One region of the Rahnella sp. CG8 genome, then DNA from elsewhere that is predicted to be linked to it. Evidence: predicted binding sites of a transcription regulator. Region 1 holds the regulator's gene; each other region holds the start of a gene.
The links. The regulator sigma-54, encoded in region 1, starts transcription at its own class of promoters, with help from an activator protein. The targets are predictions, from matches to a motif close to GTTGGCACANNTTTCGCTNT.
Positions count from the first base shown of each region.

Region 1 (4,296 bases):
CCGCTGATGTATTACGTTCAACAAGGGTCTGGGCAAGCTGCGGCAATAACACCACCGGCAGGTTGTCCACACAGTAAAAACCCATGTCTTCTAGTGCCCGTAGGGCAACCGACTTCCCGGAACCGGAACGGCCGCTGACAATCATCAGCACCATGGTGTCACTCCCCTGGCATTCAGTGTGCAGAATTCATTTTCCCGGCACTGTACCGGGAATCAGCAATTTATTCGTTTTCAGTCATTATCTGGAACAGTTCTTCGTCACTTTGCGCGCCACGCAGACGGCGACACACTGTTTTATCAGCTAATTTCTTAGCGACTAAAGATAATGTATGTAAATGGGTTTTACATTGATCTGCCGGTACCAGCAAGGCAAAAAGCAAATCTACCGGCTGATTATCGATGGCGTCAAAAGCAATCGGTTGTTCAAGCTGAATGAATACGCCGACGGCACGTAAAGTGTCTTCTTCCAGCTTACCGTGCGGGATGGCGATCCCGGCACCGATCCCGGTGCTCCCCATACGTTCACGGGTCAAAATGGCGTCAAAAATCACCTGCGGCGACAAATTTAATTGTTTGGCGGCCAGCTCACTGATGATTTCCAGTGCGCGTTTTTTGCTGGCGCAATGAACGCCGCTTTTGGTGCATTCGGCATTAAGCACCGACGTTAATTGCATTGCAGTATCGTTAATCATGTCATCTTTCACTTTTGCGCTGTTTCACCCTTAAAGCTATATCGGCTCGTTTCCCGAAGGTCACAAGCCGATGCCCGAAGGTTTGTAGCACAGGGTTGGCTACATGAATGTCAGTGCTGTTTCAGTTTGTCTTTATGTTTATTCAACTGTCGGGCCAGTTTATCAACCAGTCCGTCAATCGCTGCGTACATATCCTGATGTTCCGAGGTGGCATGTAATTCGCCTCCGTTCACATGCAAAGTGGCTTCCGCTACTTTCTGCACCTTTTCCACGCTCAACACCACATACACCTGATTAATCCTGTCGAAATACTGCTCAAGCTTAGCCAGCTTCGACGTGATGAACTCTCTCAGGGGATCCGTGATCTCAATGTGATGTCCGGTAATGTTGAGCTGCATAATGTCTTCCTTCTCTGTTGAGGTCAAACTAACTGTTTACGTTGGTTTGAGGGCGGGATGGACAAAGACTCTCGGTATTTGGCGACAGTCCGACGCGCAACCATAATTCCCTGATCGGAAAGCAGGGTCGCTAACTTACTGTCACTGAGCGGTTTTACAGGATTCTCCGCTGCGATTAATTTCTTCACCAGCGCCCGGATCGCGGTTGACGATGCCTCGCCACCGCTGTCTGTACTGACATGGCTGGAGAAGAAATACTTCAGTTCGAAAATGCCACGCGGGCTGTGCAGGAACTTCTGCGTCGTCACACGTGAAATCGTCGATTCGTGCATTTCCACGGCACTGGCAATATCTGCCAGCACCATAGGTTTCATAAATTCTTCACCCAGTTCAAAGAACGCCTGCTGCTGCTCAACGATGCAGCGCGTCACTTTCAACAGCGTGTCGTTACGGCTTTCCAGGCTTTTGATTAACCACTTGGCTTCCTGCAGATTGCTGCGGATAAATTGCCCGTCGCTGTCGCTGCGTGCGGAATTCCCCATCGCGGCGTACTGCTGGTTAATCTTCAGACGCGGAATGCTGTCGGAATTGAGTTCTACCGCCCAGACACCTGACACTTTACGCACCAGCACATCCGGGATCACGTATTCGGATTCGCCGGTGTTGATAGACTGGCCCGGACGCGGATCAAGAGACTGGATCAGGAGCATCGCTCCTTTCAGTGTATCTTCTTTTAACCGGGTTGATCGCATAAGTGCGCGGAAATCATGGTTCGCCAGCAAATCGAGATGTTCGCTGATGATAAGACGGGCTTCAGTGATGAAAGGCGTGTCAGTCGCATATTGAGAAAGCTGGATCAGCAGGCAGTCGCGCAGGTCACGGGCGGCCACACCCACCGGATCAAAACGCTGAACGCGCTTAAGTACGGCTTCGACTTCGTCCATGGTGACATTTTCATCACCGACGCTTTCGAGAATGTCGTCAAGGGAGACGGTCAGGTAACCGGTGTCATCCACTGCATCGACGATTGAGGTGGCAATCGCGGCATCGGTATCAGAGAACGGCGTCAGCTCGACCTGCCACATCAGGTAATCCTGAAGTGTCTGCGTGGTTTCGCCCTGGTAAATCGGTAGCTCATCGTCGCTGTAATCATTGCCGGTGCCTGACGGCGTGCCTGCGGTGTAAATCTCATCCCAGGTGGCGTCCAGCGGCAACTCTTCCGGCATGTCTTTCTGCTCGAGTGCTTCGCGGGTGTCTAACCCTTCGCTGTCGGTGGTTTCTACCGAGTCGATTTCTTCATGAAGGTCGGTTTGTTCCAACAGAGGGTTGCTCTCCAGCGCGAGTTGGATCTCCTGCTGGAGCTCAAGCGTGGATAGTTGCAACAAGCGGATGGCCTGTTGTAACTGAGGAGTCATTGCCAGTTGTTGGCTGAGTCTGAGTTGCAAACCTTGCTTCATATCTTGGCTTAATTCCGTTGATGAGTGAAAACGGCAACACTTCTGTCAGAGACGGCCTGTTTCAGTGTAGGTTGAAACAGGCACGGTTCCGGCGGCACAGATCACAGACGGAATTCTTCACCAAGATAAACACGTTTAACTTGTTCATCAGCAAGAATGTCGGCTGGCGTGCCGTGGGCGATCAATTTCCCCTGACTGACGATATACGCGCGTTCACAAACGTCGAGTGTTTCGCGAACGTTATGGTCAGTGATCAGTACGCCGAGGCCGCTGTCACGTAAATGCTCAATGATTTTTTTGATGTCGATAACGGAAATCGGGTCAACCCCGGCGAACGGTTCATCCAGCAGGATGAATTTAGGGTTCGCTGCCAGTGCACGGGCAATTTCAACACGACGGCGTTCACCACCAGACAGTGACTGACCGAGGTTATCGCGCAAATGAGAAATATGGAACTCTTCCATTAATTCATTAGCGCGGTCATTACGCTGTTCTTTGGTCAGATCGTCACGGATCTGCAGCACCGCCATCAGGTTATCAAATACGCTCAGACGACGGAAAATGGAGGCTTCCTGCGGAAGATAGCCAATACCGCGACGGGCGCGGGTATGCAGCGGCAGCAGGCTGATGTCTTCATCATCAACGATAATGCGGCCCGCATCGCGCTGGACGATGCCCACGACCATGTAAAAGGTGGTGGTTTTACCCGCACCGTTTGGCCCTAATAACCCGACGATTTCACCCGAGTTGACCATCAGACTGACATCTTCAACGACCTTACGGCCTTTGTATGCCTTTGCCAGATTCTCTGCGATTAATTTAGCCATAAAATATCAGTTACTCTTTTTGGTCGGCTGGCCGCCCGCTGCAGGCGTTTTTTGTTGCAGCTGCGAAGGTACCAGAACGGTCGTCACACGGTTACCTTTATCACTAAAGGCTTCCATTTGCTGTTTCTGTACCAGATAGGTAATACGGTCGCCTTTCACATTGCTGTCCAGTTGCTCAAGGTAAGCGTTGCCGGTCAGCGTGACGAGGTCATTTTCCACTTCGTAGCGGACTTTCTGTGCATGGCCTTTAATCGGCTTACCGTTATCCTGCATCTGGTAGAACGTCACCGGGTTGCCGTAACCTTCTACCACTTCTTTACCGGAAACCCCCTGCGGGCGGATGACGACCACTTTGTCGGCTTTAACCTGGATCGTACCCTGATTGACGACCACATTGCCGGTAAAGGTCGCGGTATTGGTATTGACGTCGAGCGCCTGGTTTGCTGAATCAATGGTGATCGGTTTCGTTGTATCGTCTTTTAAGGCAAATGCCGGAACGCTGACGGCTAACAATGAGCTGACGATCAGGAGATCACGGATTTTATTTTTTGCTTTGAATTTCATAAGAGGTCGTTACCTTTTCGATCAGCTCTGCTGTTTTGTCACGCAGATTACCACGCATTTTCATGCCGTTAGATGTAAAACCTGTACCATACAACGTCACTTCATCGTCTGAGGCAACGTCCTGTGTCGTCAGGTTAACCCGTGCATTGTCCGTTTTGATTCTTTGCAGCTGTGATGTCTCAGGTGTCAGGCTGTCTGCCTGCACATGCCCATAAAGATAGAGCATTTTATCCTGAGTCAGTTTCGCTTTATCAGAACGCAATACCCAGGTGGCTACTTTGTTCTTGTCATACATGGTCGCGACTGGATTGGTAAACCATGACACCTGATCAGCGGTGTAATATTTTACCTGGTCTGA
Region 1 is NZ_JABAED010000025.1:9,659-13,954, forward strand. It holds gene rapZ (RNase adapter RapZ) at 1-154, opposite strand, end outside; gene ptsN (PTS IIA-like nitrogen regulatory protein PtsN) at 222-704, opposite strand; gene hpf (ribosome hibernation promoting factor) at 803-1,090, opposite strand; gene rpoN (RNA polymerase factor sigma-54) at 1,114-2,547, opposite strand; gene lptB (LPS export ABC transporter ATP-binding protein) at 2,649-3,374, opposite strand; gene lptA (lipopolysaccharide ABC transporter substrate-binding protein LptA) at 3,381-3,938, opposite strand; gene lptC (LPS export ABC transporter periplasmic protein LptC) at 3,916-4,296, opposite strand, start outside.

Region 2 (4,296 bases), on a different contig from region 1:
GCACTCACCCCGGTCGGTGCCTGGGCGATTGAAGATATCGTCTATTACTTCATGGCCGCCGTCGTGATCGCGCTGTATGGCAGTGGACGGTACTCTGTGATGAGCAACCCGCTGTATCGCTGATATTCCCTTTCAGCATGTTTCGCCAGCGGAGCATGCTGAAATATCATGTGGTGGATATCGCGACGTCTGAATGCTAATGCCTTCTTTCCGTAGTGTTTTCATTTTATTGTCTAAACCCACACGTAAATAAACAGTAAAGAGTGCGTTTATCGGACAATTACCCTCTGCGGTTAGATCACACGACATGTTATACTCACGGCAAGAGTCGAATTCGCCCCGCTCAACGCCTACGGACAGCCCTTCAGCTTCGCGATCCCGCCTTTTAATTGTGTCTTGATAAAGTAAAAGTGAGTCAATATATGTGCTTTCGGAAACGTTTACACCCGCATGTTGTCCCACTCTTTAACAGACAATTCGTATCGCGACTGAGCTAACCCCTGACGCGTTACCCCGGTTTTTTATGCAGATGATTGGGCTTTTATGAATTCTCCTCGCTTTCGCGCATCATTTTTACATCCACGTTACTGGCTGACCTGGTTTGGCCTTGGCGTATTGTTCCTGCTGGTTCAGCTTCCTTATCCGGTGTTAAACCGTCTCGGCATCTGGCTGGGCCGGACGTCCATGCGTTTCCTGAAACGTCGTGTGTCGATAACGCGCCGTAACCTGCAATTGTGCTTCCCGGATCTCCCCGCTGATCAGGTCGAAGCGCGCATCATCAGCAACTTTGAATCCCTTGGCATGGGCCTGCTGGAAACCGGCATGGCCTGGTTCTGGTCGGATGCCCGTGTTAAACGCTGGTTTGACGTCAGCGGCCTGCACAACCTGAAAAAGGCGCAGGAAAACAAACAGGGCGTGCTGGTGATTGGCGTGCATTTTATGTCGCTGGAATTAGGCGGCCGCGCGATGGGCTTATGTCAGCCGATGATGGCGATGTATCGCCCGCACAATAATAAAGCGATGGAATTTGTGCAGACCTGGGGTCGTATGCGGTCTAACAAGGCGATGCTCGATCGCAAAGATTTACGCGGTATGGTTCACGCGCTTAAAAAAGGCGAAGCTGTCTGGTTTGCGCCGGATCAGGATTACGGCCCGCGTGGCAGCGTATTTGCGCCACTGTTTGCTGTCGATCAGGCCGCAACTACCAGCGGAACCTTTATGCTGGCGCGTCTGGCAAAACCTGCGCTGGTGACCGTTGTGCTGGTACGTAAAGCAGGCGGTACGGGTTATGAACTGGTTATCCAGCCCCAGTTGCAGGATTACCCGATCGACGATGAAATGGCGGCAGCAGCCTACATGAATCGCGTGATCGAAAAAGAAATTATGCGTGCGCCGGATCAGTATCTCTGGCTGCATCGCCGCTTTAAAACCCGCCCGGCGGGTGCGCCTTCGCTTTATCGATAAGCGCCAGAGGCCATAAAACAGTAGCCCGATGCCACCGCGTCGGGCTTTTTTCATTCATTGCATCCAATAAGAGATCTGTAATCTTTATGGCTAAAAAACCCGACGCGACACCTTCTATCTTTGACCATCTCAAAGATGATGACAGCTTTGACCTTTGGGGGCGCTCAGGCCTCAGTTCTGCGCTCAACCAAGCCAAACCTAAAACGCCGGACAATGACCAGATTGCGGCGGCGCGTAAACTGATCAACGGCAGTAAAGATCAGGCCAAATAAGTCACTCTATTTTCTCCGCTGCACTGATAATGTCCCCTGTTTTAAATCCCGTCATGCCAACATATCTCTCAGAACGCCTGGTCTGAGAGATTTACTCATCGTTTTGCCTCATTTTTTTTCCAAATATGAATGCACATTTCACTTCGCTGCAAACAGCGCGATCTGCACTCCAATATTGAAATATTCCGCACTCATTTAACGCAGCCACATTGACCGCGCACTGAAACGGGGCAATAAATTTTATACGCCTCGTCAATGTTACTGTGCAATTCCTCTACATGACTTGATTGATGGGGCGTTTTTCATGTTGGCACTCCCTTTGCAAAGACAGGTGCAGAGGGCGTTGCCCCATAAACAGACAGGGTGCTCCGGCACTTACACAATAATAATTTCAGTTTTGTCTCACAGGACGCTTTATGAAAAAAATATTGCTCTCAACACTGATTGCCGCAGCAAGCTTCGTGACACTGGCTGGTCAGGCTCATGCAGGTACCACTCTGGATGCCGTTAAAAAGAAAGGATTTGTTCAATGCGGTATCAGCGACGGCCTGCCAGGCTTCTCTTACGCTGACTCCAAAGGCAAATTCACCGGTATCGACGTTGACGTCTGCCGTGCGGTGGCTGCTGCCGTGTTTGGTGATGCTGAGAAAGTGAAATATACCCCGCTGACTGCCAAAGAGCGTTTCACCGCGCTGCAGTCTGGCGAAGTGGACATCCTGTCACGTAACACGACCTGGACCTCTTCCCGCGATGCGGGCATGGGCATGATTTTCGCCGGCGTAAACTACTACGACGGTATCGGCTTCCTGACTCACCAGAAAGCGGGCCTGAAAAGCGCGAAAGAACTCGATGGCGCAACGGTCTGTCTGCAGGCCGGTACAGATACCGAGCTGAACGTGGCTGACTACTTCAAAGCCAACAAAATGACTTACACCCCGGTCACCTTCGACCGCTCGGACGAAAGTGCGAAAGCGCTGGACTCAGGTCGTTGTGACACCCTGGCCTCTGACCAGTCTCAGTTGTACGCACTGCGTATCAAACTCGGCAAACCAGACGAATTCATCGTTCTGCCGGAAGTGATTTCTAAAGAACCTCTGGGTCCGGTAGTTCGTCGTGGTGACGAAGACTGGCTGGCGATCGTCCGCTGGTCACTGTTCGCGATGCTGAACGCTGAAGAAATGGGCGTAACCTCTCAGAACGTGGATAAGCTGGCGGCTAACCCGACGACACCTGATATGAGCAACCTGCTGGGCAAAACCGGGACTTACGGTGCTGACCTGAAAGTGCCTAATGACTGGGTAGTAAAAATCGTTAAACAGGTCGGCAACTACGGCGAAAGCTTTGAACGCAATGTCGGTCAGGGCAGCGAGCTGAAAATCAAACGTGGCCAGAACGCATTGTGGAATAAAGGCGGGATCCAATACGCGCCTCCAGTTCGCTAAATATCCTTTCTTCATGAAGTTGAAAAGTGTTTAAGGATGTTGATGCACCGGTCGTTCCCCGGTGCATCACTTCCCGGTGAAAGATTGCTAAAGGCCATTCACTATGTCGCAACGCCCAACCGAAAAAGGTTCGTTATCGCTGACCAACCCAGCCGTACGAGCCTGGATTTACCAAATTTTCGCGGTGGTGTTGCTGGTAGCCTGTTTGGGTTACCTGCTCCACAACACCATTACCAATCTGACTACACGAGGGATCACCTCGGGATTTGCGTTTCTTGAAAAAGGTGCCGGTTTCGGCATTGTTCAGCATCTTATTGATTACCAGGAAGGTGACACCTACGCCCGCGTATTTGTTATCGGTCTGCTGAATACGCTGCTGGTTTCCGCGCTGTGTATCGTTTTTGCCTCGATTCTCGGGTTCATTATCGGCTTAGGACGCCTTTCCGATAACTGGCTGATTCGCAAAGTCTCGACGGTATATATCGAGACGTTCCGTAACATTCCCCCGCTGCTGCAAATCTTCTTCTGGTATTTCGCCGTACTGCGTAACCTGCCGGGACCGCGTCAGAGTCTGAATGCTTTTGACCTGGCTTTCGTCAGTAACCGTGGCCTGTATCTGCCATCACCGGAACTGGCACCGGGTAGTCTGGCGGGCTTTATCGCCGTGCTGCTGGCGATTTTTGGCATCATCGCGCTGCAACGCTACAACCATTTCCGCCAGATTCACACCGGCCGGATCTGGCATATCTGGCCGTGGGCGATTGTGATGCTGGTTGTCTTTCCGGCGCTGGCGCACCTGATTTTCGGGCCTGCGCTGCACTGGGACGTGCCTGCGCTACGCGGGTTCAACTTCCGTGGCGGCATGGTGCTGATCCCGGAACTGGCGGCGTTAACGCTGGCATTATCGGTCTATACCTCAACGTTTATCGCCGAAGTGATCCGATCCGGCATTCAGTCTGTCTCACACGGTCAGCATGAAGCCGCCCGTTCGTTAGGATTGCCGAATCCTGTCACGTTGCGTCAGGTGATTTTGCCGCAGGCCATGCGGGTGATCATTCCACCGCTGACCAGCCAGTATCTCAATATCGTGAAAAACTCCTCTCTGGCGGCTGCAATTG
Region 2 is NZ_JABAED010000034.1:6,587-10,882, reverse strand. It holds gene HGO41_RS22405 (DoxX family protein) at 1-123, shown strand, start outside; gene lpxP (kdo(2)-lipid IV(A) palmitoleoyltransferase) at 544-1,464, shown strand; gene HGO41_RS22395 (hypothetical protein) at 1,551-1,736, shown strand; gene HGO41_RS22390 (amino acid ABC transporter substrate-binding protein) at 2,153-3,178, shown strand; gene HGO41_RS22385 (amino acid ABC transporter permease) at 3,282-4,296, shown strand, end outside.
Region 2: a site for sigma-54 is predicted at 2,043-2,062, ahead of HGO41_RS22390 (amino acid ABC transporter substrate-binding protein). Genes of this name have one in related genera too.

Region 3 (4,296 bases), on a different contig from region 1:
AAATGCACCAGCCCGGCAGCCACGGCGGCGGCCGAACCACCGGAAGAGCCTCCGGCTACCCGCGCCAGATCCCGCGGGTTACGGGTGGCACCGTAATGGCTGTTTTCTGTGGTGAAACCGTACGCATAAGCATCCATATTCAGCATGCCGGAAAGCATCGCGCCCTGAGAAGCCAGGCGTGAAACCGTCCAGGCGTCATGGCGTGCAGCGGCGTTGCTGCTGTTGAGGCTGGCACCGGCCAGCGTCACTTCACCGGCCACGTCCAGCAGGTTTTTCACCGCATAAGGAATGCCCGCCAGCGGCGGAAGTACGGCACCGCTGGCGCGGCTTTTATCCACTTTCGCTGCTTCACTCAGCATGCGATCGCCGGTGATCTGCGTCCAGGCGTTGATGACCGGATTGGCCTGTTCAACGGCGTCAAGCGTAGAGGTGGCGATTTCTGTGGCCGAGATTTCGCCCTGCGCAATCGCCTGATGTAACTGGCTGATGGTAAAGCTATCAAACGATTTCATGCGCGGTACACCCCGGCAATTTCCAGACGCGGATCCAGCGGTAAATCCATCAGCGGTTGTGCCATTTGGGCAATGCGGCTGAACTGCACCAGCAATTCCTGACGGCGTGCGTCGTCGAGTTCCAGCGCCAGAACGGATTCCATCTGGCGGATATAGGCGGCCCAGTCGGTCGCTGCGGAGGTATTTTTCATTCTGCTTCCTTATCCATTCTGTTATGCAAACCCTGATCAAAAACCGGCGGCGCTGCCGTTGCTGCGCGGGTCGGAGGCACCTTCAAACATGCCGTTGGTGTGACGAACGATGGCACCGGCGTGACCGACGGCTTCACTGAAATCCGGCAACAGTTCGACGTCGTGACCACGCTGCCTCAGCCCGGCCAGCGTCGGATAGGCAAAACGGCCTTCGAGTTTCAGTGAATCCGAACTCTCGCCCCAGGTACGGCCAAGCAGCCAGCGCGGGCCGCTGATCGCCTGTTGCAAAGATTGCCCCTGTACTACATGGCGGATAAACACGGCGGCCTGCGTTTGCGGCTGGCCGTCACCCCCCATTGAGCCGTAAACCATGGTGCGCCCGTCGTATAAGCGTGCGGCGGCAGGGTTGAGGGTATGGAACGGTTGCTTGCCCGGTGCCAGCGCCAGTAAATGACCGGCATCAAGGCTGAAGGACGCGCCGCGGTTTTGCCACAACACGCCGCTGCCCGGCAGCACCACGCCACTGCCGAACTCGTGATAAATGCTCTGGATAAAAGAAACCGCCAGCCCGCTGCTGTCCATCACGCCCATCCAGACGGTATCGCCCGGCCCTTTACCTTTACCCCAGTCGGCGGCGCTGTGTGGTTTGATGCGGGTCGCAAGAGCATCGAGATACTGTGGATCCAGCAGTTCCTGTGCATCCTGCGTCATCATGCGCGGATCGGTGATAAAGCGATCGCGCAGACCGAACGCCAGTTTGGTGGCTTCCACCACGCTGTGAATGGTGGCACTTTCGTCCATGGTTTCCAGCGGCAAACGGTCAGTCAGGCCGAGGATCGCCAGCGAAACCAGTCCCTGCGTCGGGGGTGTCAGGTTGTAGATTTCGCCTTTACTGTGTTTGAGCCGCAACGGCACACGGCGCTGTGGCTTGTAAGCGGCGAGATCGGCGCGGGTCACCGGCATGCCGAGCTTTTCCATGTCGGCGGCCATATTGTCGGCCAGCTCACCGCGATAGAAACTGTTCAGCCCGTCCTCGCACAGCATCGATAACGTCTGCGCCAGTTGCGGCTGAGTGAAGCGGTTTCCGGCGCGGGGCACATCGCCGTTAGGCAGAAAAACATCGGCAAAGCTGCGGAAATCTTTCAGTTCGTGTTGCTTGGCGCGGGTCGCCGCTTCCTGCGATGCTGTCACCGGAATACCATCAGCGGCATAACGGATGGCGTCACGCAGCAGGCGGGAGAGCGGTTTTTGCTCGCCGCCAAATTCAGCCGACACATTCAGCGCTTCCTGCCAGCCGCCGACGGTGCCCGCTACCGTCAGCGCGGCTTTCGGGCCACGGTGCGGAATGTGCGTTTCACCGGCGTAGAAATCGAGAGAGGCGAGGGAGCCTGCGGCACCGCTGGCGTCTATCGCCACCGGATTGCCCTGCGGCGGCACGATCAGCCAGAAGCCATCGCCCCCCAGCCCGTTCATGTGCGGATAGACCACGGCAATCGTCGCGGCCGCAGCCACCATGGCCTCGATGGCATTGCCGCCTTCACGCAATACCGCAAGCGCACTCTGGCTCGCCAGATGATGAGGTGTGACCGCCATGCCCAGCGGTGCGCTGTTACTGTTAATCATGCGATGTCCTTTTTAGAAACGCTTTTTTATGCTGCCCGTGCTTGCAGGGTTGTGGGCGCGTAGGGATAAAGTTAAGCAAGAGGTGTTCCACATCGGCAAAACCTTGCAGCTTTAGCGCTAATTTCTCTTGCATTGGCAAGCATAGTGCATGGTATGTTCCGCTGATTTACTGAAACATTGGTTACAAAAGGGCCAGAGATGAAACAGATTGATGAGCGTCTGCGTGACCATTACGCAGAACTGACGCCGCAGGAACAGCGGGTGGCCGACTTTATTTTTGCCAGTATTGACGACCTGATGAGCTATAACAGCGCCGAACTGGCGCGGCTTAGCGGCGTATCGAAAGCCACGGTCAGCCGCCTGTTCAAACGCCTCGGTTACCCGAGCTACCGCGATATGCGCGATGAAATGCGCACCCTGCGCCAGAGCGGGATGCCGCTGACCGACAGCCGCGACGCAGTGCAAGGTAACACCTTGTTATCACGGCACTATAAACAGGAAATGGCCAACCTGACGCAGTGGATTAACCAGATTGATGGCACCCAGTTCGGTGCGCTGATCGCCGCCCTGAATCAGGCGCGGCAAGTACGTTTGCTGGGTTTTCGTAACAGTTACCCGGTGGCGCTGCACCTGCGTCAGCAACTGATTCAGGTGCGCGCTGGCGTGATGATAATGCCGCAGCCGGGGCAAACGCTGGCGGAAGAACTGGTGGATCTTACCGCGCAGGACGTGGTGATATTCGTCGCTTTCCGCCGCAGGCCGCGCATGGCGAAGGCAATTCTGATGCAGTTACAGTCACTTGGCGTGCCGGTGTTGCTGATTTGCGAGCCGCAGGCGCAGACACTTATCCCGCTGGCAACCTGGCATCTGGCTGCTCCGCTCGACAGCGTATCGGCGTTCGACAGTTATTCTTCTGCCATGAGTCTGGCGAATTTGCTCAGCAATGCATTGCTGCACGATATGCTCGCTTCAGGCCGCCAGCGTATTCATCAGATAAGCGATTTGTATAACGATCTGGATGAGCTGGAGCAGCGCTGATTCCCGTTTGAAGAACAAATCGGGCGCTTTTCTGGTGCTTGCGCACAATTTCAGTGCATCATATTTTTCATTGGTTCACGCTTTTTGCCCTGATTCAGGGCAAAAAAACCTCTTCTGATCGCGCCTCTCATTGTCTAATTCCTTGTCATACCGTGACTTTGCGCACAATTTTTCTGCTGCACGGCTTTTGGCACATTCGTTGCAAAGCTATAAACATAAGAATCTATCGTTCCAAAAACCTTTCACCGGAGATAATCTATGAACATGAACAAACGGCTGTTGGCATGGGCAGGTGCGGCAATGCTGGTGCTTCAGGCATCCAGCGTAATGGCGGATCAGTTGCAGGATATTCAGAAACGTGGCGTGCTGCGTGTGGCTGTTCCTCAGGATTTCCCGCCGTTTGGTTCGGTGAGCAAGGATTTGCAGCCGGAAGGTTATGACATCGATATGGCGCATTATCTGGCCGATAAGATGAAACTTAAGTTGCAACTGGTGCCGGTCACCAGCGCCAACCGCGTGCCTTATCTGCAAACGGATAAAGTCGATCTGGTGATTTCAAGCCTGGGTAAAAACGCTGAGCGCGAAAAAGTCATCGACTTCAGCAACGCTTACGCACCGTTCTTCCTCGGCGTGTTTGGTGCCCAGGGTGACAAACTGTCCGACCTGAAAGAACTGTCCGGTAAAACCATCGGCGTGACCCGTGGCGCGGTGGAAGATCTGGCACTGACCGGCGTGGCACCGAAAGATGCCAAAATTCAGCGGTATGAAGACAACAACACCACGCTGTCTGCATACCTTTCCGGCCAGGTGGAATACATCGCTACCGGCAACCTGGTGGTCGCCGCGATTGCCCGCATGAACCCGGCCAAAGCACCGGTTTCGAAAGTCATGCTGAAAGATTCACCATGCTACGTCGGTCTGCGTAAAGACGA
Region 3 is NZ_JABAED010000001.1:32,110-36,405, forward strand. It holds gene HGO41_RS00180 (AtzE family amidohydrolase) at 1-512, opposite strand, end outside; gene hpxX (oxalurate catabolism protein HpxX) at 509-703, opposite strand; gene HGO41_RS00190 (gamma-glutamyltransferase family protein) at 740-2,326, opposite strand; gene HGO41_RS00195 (MurR/RpiR family transcriptional regulator) at 2,525-3,364, shown strand; gene HGO41_RS00200 (transporter substrate-binding domain-containing protein) at 3,623-4,296, shown strand, end outside.
Region 3: a site for sigma-54 is predicted at 2,399-2,418, ahead of HGO41_RS00190 (gamma-glutamyltransferase family protein). Genes of this name have one in related genera too.